2 regions of the Clostridium sp. BJN0013 genome follow, and region 1 is predicted to be linked to the other one. Evidence: predicted binding sites of a transcription regulator. Region 1 holds the regulator's gene; the other holds the start of a gene.

Evidence for each region. Region 1 encodes LexA, which represses DNA repair genes until DNA is damaged. Its sites were predicted from a motif close to CNAACANNTGTTNG; they were not measured.
Region 2: recA (recombinase RecA) is a predicted target of LexA. The motif match lies at 4,771-4,784, and genes of this name have one in related genera.

What each region holds. Positions count from the first base shown of each region.
Region 1 covers NZ_CP162495.1:2,058,167-2,066,395, forward strand. The annotation lists gene AB3K27_RS10555 (acyl-CoA dehydratase activase) at 1-932, opposite strand, end outside; gene AB3K27_RS10560 (2-hydroxyglutaryl-CoA dehydratase) at 913-2,010, opposite strand; gene AB3K27_RS10565 (acyl-CoA dehydratase activase-related protein) at 2,007-2,906, opposite strand; gene AB3K27_RS10570 (tyrosine recombinase XerC) at 3,184-4,191, shown strand; gene AB3K27_RS10575 (hypothetical protein) at 4,328-4,711, opposite strand; gene lexA (transcriptional repressor LexA) at 4,885-5,490, shown strand; gene AB3K27_RS10585 (aminotransferase class I/II-fold pyridoxal phosphate-dependent enzyme) at 5,491-6,777, opposite strand; gene hfq (RNA chaperone Hfq) at 6,864-7,112, opposite strand; gene miaA (tRNA (adenosine(37)-N6)-dimethylallyltransferase MiaA) at 7,238-8,167, opposite strand; gene mutL (DNA mismatch repair endonuclease MutL) at 8,180-8,229, opposite strand, start outside.
Region 2 covers NZ_CP162495.1:2,314,499-2,322,727, reverse strand. The annotation lists gene AB3K27_RS11835 (ClpP family protease) at 1-93, shown strand, start outside; gene AB3K27_RS11830 (DNA translocase FtsK) at 251-2,536, shown strand; gene rimO (30S ribosomal protein S12 methylthiotransferase RimO) at 2,761-4,101, shown strand; gene pgsA (CDP-diacylglycerol--glycerol-3-phosphate 3-phosphatidyltransferase) at 4,085-4,672, shown strand; gene recA (recombinase RecA) at 4,806-5,897, shown strand; gene rny (ribonuclease Y) at 6,232-7,776, shown strand; gene spoVS (stage V sporulation protein SpoVS) at 7,931-8,191, shown strand.

The DNA.
Region 1 (8,229 bases):
TCGCATCTTCCTCCGAAGAAACCTACTGTTTTTTCCTTATTCAATATTTTCACTACTTCACATCTATTAGAACATCCTGTACATTCAAAACTTTTAGATACAAAATTTATGTTTGCAAGATCAAATCCTCTAAAATTAGTAAGAGAATTATTTTTTTCTAAAGCTTCTTTTGCTAAAATAGCAGCTCCTATAGCACCCATTACTTTAAAATTTTTAGGAATTATTATTTCTTTTCCTAATATTTCTTCGAAGGAAGCTTTCATTCCTACGTTTGCAGCAACTCCACCTTGAAAAAATATTTCGGATTTTATATCTTTTCCTTTTGCCACATTATTTAAATAATTTCTAACTAGAGCATTACAAAGTCCTTTTATTATATCTAGATTACTATATCCCATTTGCTGTTTGTGTATCATATCAGATTCTGCGAATACAGCACACCTTCCAGCTATTCTGGCAGGATAGCTGGACTTTAAAGCATAATTTCCAAATTCTTCAATAGGAATTTCTAACCTTTCTGCCTGCCTATCAAGAAAAGAACCAGTTCCAGCTGCACATACGGTATTCATCGCAAAGTCTGAAACAATACCATTTTCTAAAATTATTATTTTAGAATCCTGACCTCCTATTTCTATTATAGTTTTTACAGAGTTGTTTAAATTTAAGGCTGCTATAGCATGAGAAGTTATTTCGTTTTTTGTTACGTCAGCTCCTATAATAGAGGATGCAATTTGTCGACCACTGCCTGTAGTACCTACAGCCTTTATATCCTTATTCTTATATTTATTTTTTAGTAATCTAAAGCCTTCTTGAATTGCATTTATAGGTCTTCCTTTTGTTCTAAGATATAGAGAATCTAGTACATTTATATTTTCATCTACTATTACTATATCTGTACTTACAGAACCTACATCAACTCCCATATAATACATTGTTTTTTCTCCTTTCAAGTAAATCTAAAAAAGCTTCTATTCTGGTAATATATCCAGCTTCTCCAGTCATTTCATCGACTATTAAAGTTAGTATAGGAAAGTTTTTATCTTTTGATATAGTGGGAAGTATAGATTTTGATACAATTTCAGGCATACATCCCATAGGAAAAATCTGAATTGCACCGTCAAAGCCTTTTTCATTTGCTAAAACAGCTTCTCCTATACATTCTCTAGCATGGCCGCCTATATAAAAGGGTAGATATTCCTTAGAGGCTCTCCTTATATTCAGTGAATTTAAATTTAATGCAGAGAGAGCTGTATTTTTAACCCACCAACTTGGAGTTATGCATCTTACCGTTGATACTCCATAGTCCATGAGTTTATCTTCTATAAACAGATTTGAAAAGGGTTCTACAATAGTATATATTTCACCGATTATAGAAATTTTTAAAGGAATTTTATTTTTACATATGGTGATTTTATCCAGTTTCTCCATATGTTCTTTTAATATATACAACATTTCTTTTGGGGAAGTGCTTCTAAAAGCTTTTTCTTTACACTGTTTTAGTATATTCTTACATTCTCCTTTGTTTAATTCATAACCAGCTAATAGTTTTGCTTTGCTTTCAATGCTGTCTATCAAATTTATTATCTTAATTGCCAAACTTGCTATTTTAAGTTTTTCTGCCGTACTTTTTTTGCTGTTTGAGATAATTGAAGTTATTCTGCGTATAAGTTCTTTTATACCTATGTCTTTGGGACAATCTATAACTATGAAATTTAAATTGTATCCTAGTTTCTTTAGTAAATTTATTTGAAGTTCGCAGTATTCTCCAAATCTGCAAGGGCCACAGCTGCCTACTATTAAAATTGTATCTGCCCCTTTTTCTATACTTTGAATATAGTTACCAATCATTATTTTAAAAGGAAGACATATCTCTTCAGGGGAATATAATGAGCCTATTTCCAAAGCCTTTTTATTGCTTAAGGGTGGTATTATATAGTCAATTCCTAATCCATCAAATAAAGCTTTTGCTGCAAAATATGTATTCCCCAAATGCGGAAAAGTTATCTTCATAAATTTTCACATCTCCTTTCAAGCATATCTGAGAAAGCTTCAATTCTAGTATCAAAACCAGCTTCTCCAGTTTGCTCATCTATTTTTAAAACTAAGAAGGGGAAATTTTTTAATCTATCCTTGATAAGTTCTATTACTACAGAATCTATGCCGCAAGCAAAGGAAGATACATATATTATTCCATCTACTTTTTTAGTTTCTGCAAGATAAGTGGAAAAACCATAGGAATTTCTAGCAAAGGTCCAAAAAGGTTTTTTGAACAAGTGTTTTATTTCATCATTTATTTGAGTTTTATCTATATCTTCCTCAGTAAGTATACCTATGTTTAATTTATTTAATTTTTTGATTATATTCATATTGGTAAAACTATCGTATAAGTTATAAGGATGACCAACTAAGGCTATATTTCTAGAAAAACTCATATTATTTGACGGCAAATTATAGGATTCTTGTACTTTTAAGGCCTTTTTATATGCTCTATTTATTTCTAAAAGATTTTTACTAAATTTTAAGCCTGCATTTAAAATCCAGTTTCTAAGTTTATTTTTAGAAAAGGCATATAAAGGATAAGTTAATGCCTCTGGCATATTAGGTATGTTGTCTAATACCATTTCCGGAAGCCCACAAAATTTAGGACAGATAAATTCATCTTTATTTAGTTGCATTATTCTAGGAATAAGAATTATATCACATTTGTCTTTTATAGCAGCTACGTGACCGTGAAATACTTTTATTGGAAGGCAAGCTTCATCTACGCAATACTTTACGCCCATATCTAGTATATATCTGTTAGTATCAGGAGAAGTTATTATTTCTGCTCCTAATTCTTGAAAAAAAGTTTCTGCAAAAATATGATATTTGCAGTACAATAATCCTTTTGGAAGTCCTATTTTCATACATTTATTAAGCTGTTTAGTACAGCAATACCTCCAATCTTTTTTAGTATTTAATATATCATTTCTATATTTTACCTTAAATATAGAAAATTATTCAGTTAAATAAAATAAATAGAGAATAGTTTATATAATAAATATTATGTTAAATAACAAAAAAATAAACCAAAAACAAAAACAATAGAAGGAATTTTTCTCTCCTTTGTAGAATATATAAATATATATAAGATCGTTAAATGATTATTTAACGATCTTATATAAGAAAGGGGAATTTTATATTATGAAATACAACTTAAACCATATATACAATCCAGAACTCCCTGGATATTTAAATGATTTTTTAAATTATCTTGGTACCATCAAAGGCAAATCAAAAAATACTTTGGAAGGCTATAAAGTTGACTTAACTATGTTTTTTAGGTTTCTAAAACTATATAAGGGACTAGAAAAAGAAGGTTCTCAATTTGAAAATATAAAAATAAACGATATTGATATTGATGTTATAAGGCAAATAACCTTAAGTGACTTATTTGCATTTATATCTTTCATAGAAAACTATAGACATAATAAGAGCTATGCTAGGGCCAGAAAAGTGGCTTCTTTAAAATCTTTCTTCAAATACCTGTATAGCAAGGCTAAATTGATAAATGAAAACCCTGCTCTAGAACTAGAATCTCCTCAAATAAATAAAAGAAATCCTATTTATTTGAGTTTAAAAGAAAGTAAGCTTTTACTTGAGTCTATTGATGGGAAATTCAAGGAAAGAGACTATTGTATTATAACTTTTTTCTTGAATTGTGGGATGAGACTTTCAGAGCTTTGTAGTATAAACATATCCAAAATCAAAGAGGATACCCTCACTGTAATAGGAAAAGGAAACAAGGAAAGAACTATATATCTAAATAAATCCTGTTTAAAAGCACTTAAGGATTATTTAGTTTCAAGAGATAAATATTTAAATAAAATAAGAGATAAGGATGCCCTTTTTATAAGTAAAAACTATACTAGAATAAATAAAAGATCTGTTGAAATTATGTTGAAAAAATATTTAAAAAAAGCTGACCTGGACAGCGAAAAATATACACCTCATAAATTAAGGCACACTGCAGCCACTCTTATGTATAAGTATGGTAATGTAGATATAAGAAGCCTTCAAAAAATACTTGGACATGAAAGTGTGTCTACTACTCAAATATACACTCATGTAGATGATGAAAAACTTAGAGAAGCAATAAAATCAAATCCTTTAAATGAAATAAATGAAGAACAGAAAGAGGTAGATTCTTAATTATTATTGTTTGTTATTTGTTTTTTGTGTTTACTTTTTGATAAATTCACATAATATTTATTATTTAAACATTAAATTTTTAGGCTGTCTCCAGAACTACTAAAATTTCAGATAACTCAAGGCAAATTACTACTTTTTAATTTGCCCTATTTTTTATAATTTTTATCAGCCCAGGATATTCTTCATGGATTATTTTATTGAATTTATCTTTATTATCTAAAATTTCTCTTAAACCATCTATATCATCTATAAATTCCAAAGTGCTTTCTTTCATATTCTCCATATAAGAATTATTTTGGTCATACGCCATTATTTCAGGCTCTTCAATTTGGTAATCCTTTAATTCATCTTCATCATCTAAAATTGTATCAATCTTTATGGCTTTCATATCATAGTCCTCTAATTCCAGACACTTACCACAATTGTTGCACCTTTTACTTGGATTTAAATCACATGTATTGCACTCATTACAGTTATTACAAACTTTTTTTTCATTAAATATACAGTATTTCATAAATATATTGAACTCCTTTTATTTTATTTCTTTTTTGGTTTACTTTTTATTTAATTTACATAATATTTATTATTTAAACATTAACTTTAAAACCGGTAAAATTAGTATAGAACATAAGTTTGCCATTTGTCAACTTCTATGATATAATTCACGTAAATAGATTTAGAGGAGTGTATTTTATGACAGAACACAGTAATAATAGACAATCTCAAATATATAACTTTATAAAATCACAAATTAAAGAAAAAGGTTATCCTCCTTCTGTTAGAGAGATATGTGCTGCTGTGGGGTTAAAATCTACTTCTACTGTCCACAGTTATCTTGAAAAATTAGAAAAAAGAGGTTTTATAAAAAGAGATGCCACTAAATCCAGAACCATAGAAATTATTGAAAAATCTCAAAAAAAAGAAATGATAGAAGTGCCTATAATAGGAACTATAACTGCCGGTATGCCTATTATAGCAGTAGAAAATATAGAGGATTTTTTTCCCCTCCCCATGAACTATATAAAAAATAGCAGAGAAATATTTATGTTAAGGGTAAAGGGAGAAAGCATGGTAGATGCAGGTATATTAGATGGTGATCTATCTATAATAGAAAAAATAAACTCTGCAGAAAATGGAGATATAGTAGTAGCTCTTATTGAAAATGAATCTACCTTAAAAAGATTTTTTAAAGAGAAAGATCATATAAGATTACAGCCGGAAAATAAAAATATGTCCCCTATCATAGTAGATGATTGTAAAATAATCGGAAAATTAATAGGTATATATAGACAATACTAATTATTTATCAATTATACTGGATAAAGCCATGAGTATTCCTATTTTAGCATGGTCAAAAGTCAATCCTCCCTGTAAATAAGCTATATAGGGTTTTCTTATTGGAGCATCTGCGGATAGTTCAATGGAAGAACCCTGTATGAAGGCTCCTGCAGCCATTATAACTTGATCTGAATACCCTGGCATATCCCAGGGTTCACACTGTGAAGAAGAATCTACAGGGGATGCTTTCTGGATAGCCCTGCAAAAATCTATTAATTTTATTCTGTCATTGAACTTAATACACTGTATTATATCGCTTCTTTTATCATTGTATCTTGGCAGAACTTCAAATTTGGCCAGTTCCATAATTCTAGCACAAAAAACAGCACCTTTTACTGCTTCTATAGAAATATGAGGTGCTAAAAACAATCCTTGATATAAAAGCCTCATTACTCCAAAAGTTGAACCACATTCCCCTCCTATACCAGGTACTGTAAGCCTATAAGAAGCTTGAGTGACATATTCTTCCTTTCCCGCTATATATCCCCCAGTAGGTGCTATACCTCCTCCTATGTTCTTTATAAGTGATCCTGCCACTAAATCCGCACCTACATCTGTAGGTTCCATTATATCTATAAATTCACCATAACAATTATCCACAAAGCATATTAATTCCGAATTGATTTTTTTTACAAAATTTATTATCTCCTTTATTTCCGATATAGAAAATGATTTTCTCCACCCATAACCTGTTGATCTCTGTATATGTACTATTTTTACTTTATTATTTTCTATTAAATATTTTTCTATACTTTTAAAATCTATTTTATTATCCAAGGTTAAATCTATCTGATGATAATTTATACCATATTCCTTAAGTGAACCCACTTTTTTATCACTGCATGTACCTATTAAATTATGAAGTGTATCGTAAGGAGTTCCACAAACAGATAACATTGTATCTCCTGGACGCAAGTTGCCAAAAAGAGCACAGCAAAGTGCATGAGTTCCATTTACAAAATGAGGCCTTACAAGTGCACTTTCTGAATTAAATACTCTAGCATATACTCTATCTAAAGCATCTCTTCCTATATCTCCATAACCGTAGCCAGAAGAATTGGTAAAATGGGATTCACTTATACCCTCTTGTTGAAGGGCATCTAAAACTTTTAACTGATTGTATTCTCTTATTTCATCATAATATATGAATTCACCTTTAACATCTTCTAAAGCCTTTTCATATAAAGAAATTACTTTATCATTTATTTTGTATTTATTTTTCAGTTTTTCTTTAGTTATATTTAACAAAATTATTACCTCCAAAATGTATTGACACATAGAAAAAGAATAGAAAATTGCCTATTCCTTTTCTATGACAGCTCTTTAAAATAAGCTTATGATCTGTCATCTGTTCCTACAGGAGTATTAAATAGAATTGCTTTTGATGGTGTAATAGTAGAAAGTGCATGTTTATATACCATCATTTGTTTTCCATCACACTCTAATATAACTGTAAAATTATCAAAACCTTTTACAATTCCTCTAATTTGAAAACCATTAGTTAAGTATACAATAACCGGAATCCTGTTTTTTCTGGCACCATTTAAAAAGATATCCTGTAAATTATTAGCTGGTTTACTCATAGTTTTTTCCCTCCGTAACCTTTATTTGTAGTAATTTTTAGTTCTATAAAGAAATTACTGGTACTTACTTTTTATTTTAGAAAAAAATGTTTGATATAATATATATTATATCAATATTTAACATTTTAACAAGTTATTAATATATTAATTATGTAATTCACTATTTCTCTATTTGAAGTAAACTCATCTTTATTTACCCAAATAACTCTTTCATCTTTTCTAAACCAGGTTAACTGTCTTTTTGCATAATTTCGGCTTCCTTTCTTAACCAGATATATAGCTTCATCCAAGGATATCTCTCCTTCCAAATACCTGATTATTTCTTTATATCCTATACCTTTCATAGATTGCATATCTTTCGTATATCCCATGGATTTTAAATTTTTAACCTCATCTATAAGTCCTTTTTTTATCATTAAATCCACTCTTTTATTTATTCTTTCATATAGTTTAATACGATCCATATTAAGTACAAAATAATATATTCTATAAGGTATATTATATAAATTATCTCTACTATTAAATTCACTTATGGTTTTTCCAGTAAGTTTATATACTTCTAGTGCTCTTATAACCCTTTTTAAATCATTTGGATACAATCTTTCATAGGAAATACTATCTATGTTTTTTAAAAGAGAATGTACATATTCCCTACCCTGTGCTTCCGCCAAACTTTCCAAATATTTTCTGTAATTTACATCCACTTTTGCACCGGTAAAGCCATAGTTATAAATAAGAGAGTTTATATAAAGTCCTGTTCCCCCTACCAACATGGGAAATTTATTTTTACTATATATATTTTCTATAGTTTTCTCAGCCAAATTCTTATATTTGGATACATTAAAATTCTCCTGAGGCTCAACAATATCTATCAGATGATGGGGAATTCCCTGCATCTCCTCTTTTGTAGTTTTAGCAGAGCCTATATTCATATACTTATATATCTGCATAGAATCTGCAGATATTATCTCCCCATTTATTTTTTTAGCCACCTCTATGGATATGTCAGTTTTTCCCACTGCAGTAGGTCCTGCAAGTATAAATAGATTCTTCATACCTTTCCTCTCCTACTGTATTCTCTTAAATTTTTTTTCTAAATCATTTAATGTAAATTTTA
Region 2 (8,229 bases), 260 kb from region 1:
GCTGTAGAGCAGGGATTAATAGATAAGGTAGGAGGAATAAGTGACGCTATTAAAAAGCTAAATACTATGCTAGAAAAAAAAATAGAACATTGAAAATCGCCATAGGGTAATCCTATGGTACTTTAATTGTGTAAAATCAATGATTCGAACACAAATTATCTTTTAAGAAATATTAAAGGAAAAACAAAAGTATTGTAGAATATTTTTTATATAGGATATACTTAATAATATACTGGAGGTGATGGCATATATGTCTAGAATTAGACAAAAAAAAAAGTACTCATTAGATGAGGATATAAAAGGTATATTGTTAACTACATTGGGAATACTTATGATAATAAGTGTATTTTCTCCCTCTTCTTCTGGCATAGCTGGAAAACTTATGAAGAAAATTTTAATAATAATATTTGGAATAGGAGCTTTTATATTTCCCATATTGATAATATTTATTGGAATTTGTTATATTATAAAAAGGAACAAAATAACTTTTAATAATAAATTCTATGGTATTTTACTTTTTATAGTTAATACCCTGTTAGTTGTACATATGATAGTAATGTTTGATTATAATATGGAATATAATTTATTTTTGGCTATAAAGACATTATATAATTCTGATAATGTATTTCATGGTGGTATAATAGGATTCTTGATAGATATACCATTATTTAGATTATTTGGAACTGTTGGTTGTTATGTTATTTTTTTCTCTATTTATATAATATCTTTTATAATAATGAGTAAATTTACTATTTATGACATACTGAATAAGTTTAGAAAATTATTGGCTCAAAAAAATAAAGCAGAAAATACTAAAATAGAGGAAAAAGTGTTGGACGAAAACAATGACCAGAGTAATGAAGTTAAAAATAAAAATTTTGTTAAAGGCTTAAACAAAATTAAAATATTAGATTTTATGAAATATGGAAATATGGATAAAAAAGATCAGTCAAATCACAAGGCGAAAAGTAATGAAGATTTAAAATGTCCTATAGAATCTAAAAAAGATATTTCCTATGAAAAAAAGTTTGATCCTATAAACATAGAGCCTATAAGTATGGAAATTGAAGAAAAAGTGATACAAAGTGGAAAGAATTCAGTTTTCCTATATAATTTTCCACCTCTGAATTTATTGAATCAAAATGTACAGGTAAAGTTAAATAAACAGGATAAAAAAGAATTAATAAATAGTGCCAGTAAACTGGAAGAGACCCTTGCAAGTTTCGGGGTGGATGTAAAAATACTTCAAGTTAGCAGAGGACCTTCTGTAACTAGATTTGAACTTCAACCAGGTTCTGGAATTAAAGTGAGTAAAATTGTAAATTTATCCGATGATATTGCCCTAGGACTTGCTGCTTCTGCAGTTAGAATAGAAGCTCCGATACCCGGAAAATCTGTTATTGGGATAGAAGTTCCAAATAGGGAACTTACATCTGTTTACTTAAGAGAAGTGGTTGAGTCGGAAGAGTTTGTAAATTCCCAGCATAAATTGGCCTATTGTTTAGGCAAAGATATAGGAGGAAACTGTGTAGTATCTGACCTTACAAAAATGCCCCACATGCTTATAGCAGGTGCTACAGGCTCTGGTAAAAGTGTATGTATAAATAGTCTTATAGTAAGTTTACTTTACAAATATTCTCCAGAGAATGTTAAACTTTTAATGATAGATCCCAAAGTAGTTGAACTTAGTATATATAACGGAATACCCCATTTGTTAACACCGGTGGTTACAGATCCTAAAAAAGCAGCAGGGGCTTTAAATTGGGCTGTACAGGAAATGAACAGAAGATATAAATTATTTGCAAGTAATGGTGTTAGAAATATAGAAGGATACAATGATTTATTTGATAGGGGCATAACAGAAGGGAAAATTCCTTTTGTGGTCATAATAATTGATGAGCTTTCAGACTTAATGATGGTTTGCCCAAATGAAGTTGAAGATTATATAGGACGTCTCGCACAAATGGCTAGAGCTGCAGGAATGCACCTGGTTATAGCAACTCAGAGACCTTCTGTAGATGTAATTACAGGAGTGATTAAGGCCAATATACCATCAAGAATATCTTTCGCAGTGTCCAGTCAAATCGATTCTAGAACCATATTAGATAGTAGTGGAGCAGAACGATTACTTGGGAAAGGGGATATGCTATTTTATCCTGTAGGTACTTCAAAACCGGTTAGAATACAAGGAGCTTTTATATCAGAAGCAGAGGTTGAAAAAGTAGTACATTATATAAAAAATAGTGAAGTGGAAATTAAATACGAAGATAAGATAATGGAACAAATAGATCAGGGTATACCTAGTTCCAATGTCAGTAATGACCATGATGAATTTTTAGATAAGGCCATTGAAATTGTGCTAAATGAGGGACAAGTATCTACATCTCTACTTCAAAGACGATTGAGAATAGGATATAATAGGGCAGCTAGAATAATAGAAGAAATGGAAAGTAGAAAAATAATATCAAAAAAGGATGGTGCTAAACCAAGACAGATTTTAATTCATGGAAAAGATGATATACCAAGTTCTTCTTAGATCTAAGGAGAGTTTTCTTAGGAATGATTTTCTCTCTATCTTACAAGAACTTATAAAAGATGTAGAGGCACTCATTTCCATTTCAAAAAACTGAGGGTATTAAAAATATTAGTCTTGGGGTAAATAATATGTAAAATTAAATGTTGAAAATTTTTTATGTAGGTTGTATATTATATGAAAGTATTTATGTGTTATTTAAAAATAACTAAATGGGAGGAGACTTAGTGAATAAATTAAAAGTTGGACTAATAAGTTTAGGATGTGATAAAAATAGAGTGGATTCTGAGATAATATTAGGTAATTTAAAGTCAGCCTATAAAATAATTACAGATCCTAAGTTAGCAGATATTATAATTATAAATACCTGTGGTTTTATAGAATCAGCAAAACAAGAGTCTATAGATACTATACTTGAAATGTCACAGTACAAGGGAAAATATAATTGCAAGGGTATTATAGTAACGGGATGTCTTGCACAAAGATATGGGAGAGAACTTATGGAACTGTTACCTGAAATAGACATAATGATGGGGGTAAATGATTATAATAAGCTGGAAGAAAGTATAAGCAATTTTATCAATAATAAACAAAATAAAATTTATAATTGTGAATATAGTGATTTTAATATAAATGAAGGCAAAAGAATACTCACTACAAAGTCTCACACTGCCTATTTAAGAATTGCAGAAGGATGTGATAATTGTTGTACTTATTGTATAATTCCTAAAATAAGAGGAAAATATAGGAGTAGAAGTATTGAAAATATATTACAAGAATGCAATGAATTATCTCTTCAGGGAGTTAAGGAAGTAATACTTATTGCACAGGATACTACAAGATATGGAATAGATTTATATAATAAAAAAATGCTTCCTGAACTTATGAGAAGAATATCTAAAGTCCAAGGTATAGAGTGGATTAGACTGCTTTATTGTTATCCGGAGGAAATAACAGAAGATATTATAGATGAAATAGCTTTAAATGATAAAGTATGTAATTACATAGATATGCCCCTGCAGCATGTAAGTGATAATATATTAAAGCTTATGGGTAGACGTGGTAGGAAAAAAGATATATTAACAAGTATAAATGAACTTAGGAAAAGAATAAAGGATATTGCAATTAGAACTACTATAATAGTTGGATTTCCAGGAGAGACTGAAGCAGATTTTAAAGAATTAAAGGATTTTATAGAAAATATTAAATTTGATAATTTGGGAGTATTTAAATATTCCAGAGAAGAGGGAACCATAGCTTGTGAAATGAAAGATCAAATTTCGGAAGAATTAAAAACCGTAAGAGAAGGAGAGCTTATGCTGCTCCAAAAACATATTGTTCATTCCATGCAAAAATATAAAATTGGACATAGGTATAAAGTACTTGTAGAGGGAAAAAAAGAAGGCATATGGTATGGAAGAAACTATGCAATGGCTCCAGATATAGATGGGGTTATATACATAAAAAGTAAAAAAGATTTAAAAATAGGTGCCATAATTTACATAAAAATTACAGATAGTGTTGAATATGATTTAGTAGGAGTTGTATGTGATGAATCTAGCAAATAAACTTACAATAATTAGAATTTTATTGATTCCATTTTTTTTGATTTTTATAACTTTAGAGGGTTTAACTTATGGGAAAATTATTGCAATAGTTATTTTTATACTTGCATCTATAACCGATAAATTGGATGGATACATAGCTAGAAGTAGAAATCAAATAACTCGTTTTGGCAAGTTCATGGATCCGCTGGCAGATAAGCTTTTAGTTACTGCAGCACTTATATCCCTGGTGGAATACCATATAATACCTAGCTGGGTTGCAATGATAATAATAGCCAGGGAATTTGCAGTAACGGGTCTCAGAGCAGTGGCAGCTTCAGAAGGTATAGTGATAGCGGCAAGTCCCTGGGGAAAAGCTAAAACTGTAACTCAAATAGTTGCTATAATACTGGCTTTAATAAATTTAAATTATAATCACGTATCTTTGGGTTTTATAAAAACTGTTATAAGTCATCCTCATAAAATGTTGAATTGGATTACAGGTATTGCCATGTTTTTAGCAATAGCAGTTACTTTAATTTCCGGGGTAGATTATTTTATAAAAAATAAGGATGTATTAAATCCAGATAAATAGTATGTAACGTTGATTAAAAAATATCTATAGGTTTATAATTAAAATATAATTTAGATTAAGTTATTGACTGTATGAATAATATGATATATAATTTATGTAGAACATATGTTCTGATGAGAAGGGAAGTGTTCTTTTGGCAAATTTAAATAATGAAAAACTACAGGCTATAGAATCTGCTATGTTACAGATAGAAAAACAATTTGGGAAAGGTGCAATAATGAAACTGGGAGAAAATAGTATTTTAAATGTTGATGTTGTTTCAACGGGTTGCCTTGATTTGGACATAGCACTGGGCATTGGTGGAGTACCACGAGGAAGAGTAATAGAAATATTTGGACCGGAATCTTCAGGTAAAACCACAGTGGCACTCCATATAATTGCAGAAGCTCAAAAAACCGGTGGAGCGGCAGCTTTTATAGATGCAGAACATGCACTTGATCCATCTTATGCAAAAAACTTAGGAGTAGATATAGAAAACTTAATTGTATCTCAGCCAGATACTGGAGAACAGGCACTGGAAATAACAGAAGCACTGGTTAGATCTAATGCCATAGATGTATTGGTAGTGGATTCAGTAGCTGCATTAGTACCAAAAGCTGAAATAGAGGGAGAGATGGGGGATTCACATGTAGGATTACAGGCCAGACTTATGTCTCAGGCGCTTAGAAAGCTTACATCTTCTATAAATAAGTCAAGATGTGTTACTATATTCATAAATCAATTAAGAGAAAAAGTAGGGATTATGTTTGGAAATCCTGAGGTTACTCCTGGAGGAAGGGCATTGAAATTTTATTCTTCTGTGAGAATGGACGTGAGAAGAGTAGATTCCATAAAACAGGGAGATACCATGGTGGGAAACAGAACGAAGGTAAAAGTAATTAAAAATAAAGTGGCACCTCCTTTTAAGCAAGCTGAGTTTGACATAATGTATAATCAGGGGATTTCAAGAGAGGGAAATGTGCTGGATGTAGGAGTTAGGGAGGATTTTGTTCAAAAAAGTGGAGCTTGGTTTTCATATAAGGAAATAAGGCTTGGACAAGGTAGAGAAAATGCAAAACAGTTTTTAAGAGAAAATCCAGATATTTTATTTGAGATTGAAAATAAAATAAGAGAAAAATATAATCTTCCTATAGATAAACACAATTTATCAGATATTAAAGATAAAAATGAAAAAAATACTAAAGAAGATAGTAAAAAACAGGAAAACAAAAATTTATCAAAATAGGATATTCTTAAAGTGATATTCAGCAATGATACAAATAATGGTTAATTATCATAATTAAGGTTTAAATGAAATGAGTTTTAGTTTTTTGTTTTATCTGTTATATGTTTTAGGAGTATGATTTTTAAAGGTAAAATAAGAAAAATAACAGGTGATTATTAGTATATTGAATAAAATCATATAACTTGACAATAATTCAAATATAATATAAAATTAATACAAATTCTGGTTTATCATGTATTTAGGAATTACCAATTGAATAATATGACACCTTTTCTATGCTTGCATATTTAACTGAAATATAGATTTACATAATAAGAGCAAAGGAGGTGTTCATGTGGATTACATGATAATATATGAAATTATTGCTGGTATACTAATAGTTGTTGCTATATTAATTCATTTTAACATAATGAAAAATAAAGTAGCTGCTATAAAATCACAGACTATTTATGAGTCTAATAGATTGAAGGAAGAGGCAAAAAAAGAAGCTCAATCCCAAAAAAAAGAAGCTATACTGGAAGCTAAAGAGGAAGTTCATAAATTAAGAAATGATTTAGAAAGAGAATCTAGAGATAGAAGAATTGAGATTCAAAGACTAGAAAAAAGATTATTGCAAAGAGAAGAATTATTAGATAAAAAGAACGATGTCCTTGAAAAAAGAGAAAATAGCCTGGATAAAAAACAACAAGAAGTTGATAAATTGCAGGCAAAAGTAGAAGAATTATATCAGAAGCAGAGAGGAGAACTTGAAAGGCTGTCAGGTTTGAGTTCTGAAGAGGCTAAAGATATCCTGTTGGAAGAAGTTAATAAAGAAATAAAACATGAATCTGCTATGATGATTAAAGAAGTTGAAACAAAAGCTAAAGAAGAAGCCGATAAAAAGGCAAGGGAAATTATAACCTGTGCTATTCAAAGATGTGCAGCAGATCATGTAGCAGAAACTACAGTGCATGTTGTAACACTTCCTAATGATGAAATGAAGGGAAGGATAATAGGTAGAGAAGGTAGAAATATAAGAACCCTTGAAACTTTGACGGGTGTAGATTTAATAATAGATGATACGCCTGAAGCTGTAATATTGTCAGGTTTTGATCCTATAAGAAGAGAAGTTGCTAGAATAGCACTAGAAAAACTTATAATTGATGGAAGGATACATCCGGCAAGAATTGAAGAAATGGTTGAAAAAGCTGAAAAGGAATTAGAAAGTGACATTAAAGAAGAAGGAGAACAAGCAACTTTTGAAACTGGTGTACATGGTCTTCATATGGAATTAATAAAATTGCTAGGAAGGTTGAAATATAGAACTAGTTATGGTCAGAATGTTTTAAAACACTCAGTAGAAGTTGCATATCTAGCTGGACTTATGGCATCAGAGCTTGGAATAGATCCAACCATAGCGAAAAGAGCAGGATTACTTCATGATATAGGTAAAGCAGTAGATCATGAAGTTGAAGGACCACATGCTATTATAGGTGCAGAAATCGCTAAGAAGTACAGAGAATCACCAATAGTTGTAAATGCTATTGGAGCTCACCATGGAGATTTAGAATTCCAATCTTTAGAAGATATACTTGTTCAGGCAGCAGATGCTATTTCCGCAGCAAGGCCTGGAGCTAGAAGAGAAACATTAGAAGCATATATTAAACGTTTGGAAAAATTAGAAAAAATAGCAAATACATGTGAAGGCGTAGAAAAGTCATATGCCATTCAAGCGGGAAGAGAACTTAGAATTATGGTTAAACCAGAAGATATTGATGATGCAGGAGCCCTTGAAATGGCAAGGAACATAGTAAAGAAAATTGAAGAAGAACTAGAGTATCCTGGCCAGATTAAGGTGAATGTTATTAGAGAAACTCGTGCAATTGAATATGCAAAATAATTTAAGTAGTAAGTATAAATTATATATAACATAGAAAAGTATTCCTTTTAGATTTTGCCTTTACAAAACCTAAAAGGAATTTTTGATTTTATGTAGAATAGTATATAGTAGTAGTATCAAATAAAGTTAATATAATATTAATAGGAGGTTTATTATGGAGGTATTAAAGGTTTCAGCAAAATCAAGTCCAAATTCAGTGGCAGGAGCGTTAGCAGGAGTTTTGAGAGAGAGAGGAGCAGCGGAGATACAAGCTATAGGGGCAGGTGCATTGAATCAGGCTATTAAAGCTGTAGCGATTGCTAGGGGCTTTGTAGCACCTAGTGGAATCGATTTAATATGTATACCGGCATTTACGGACATTGAAATAGATGGGGAAGAAAGAACAGCTATTAAATTAATAGTACAACCAAGATAGTAATAATTAATTAATGTTTATTAAAGGACTTGTGAAGG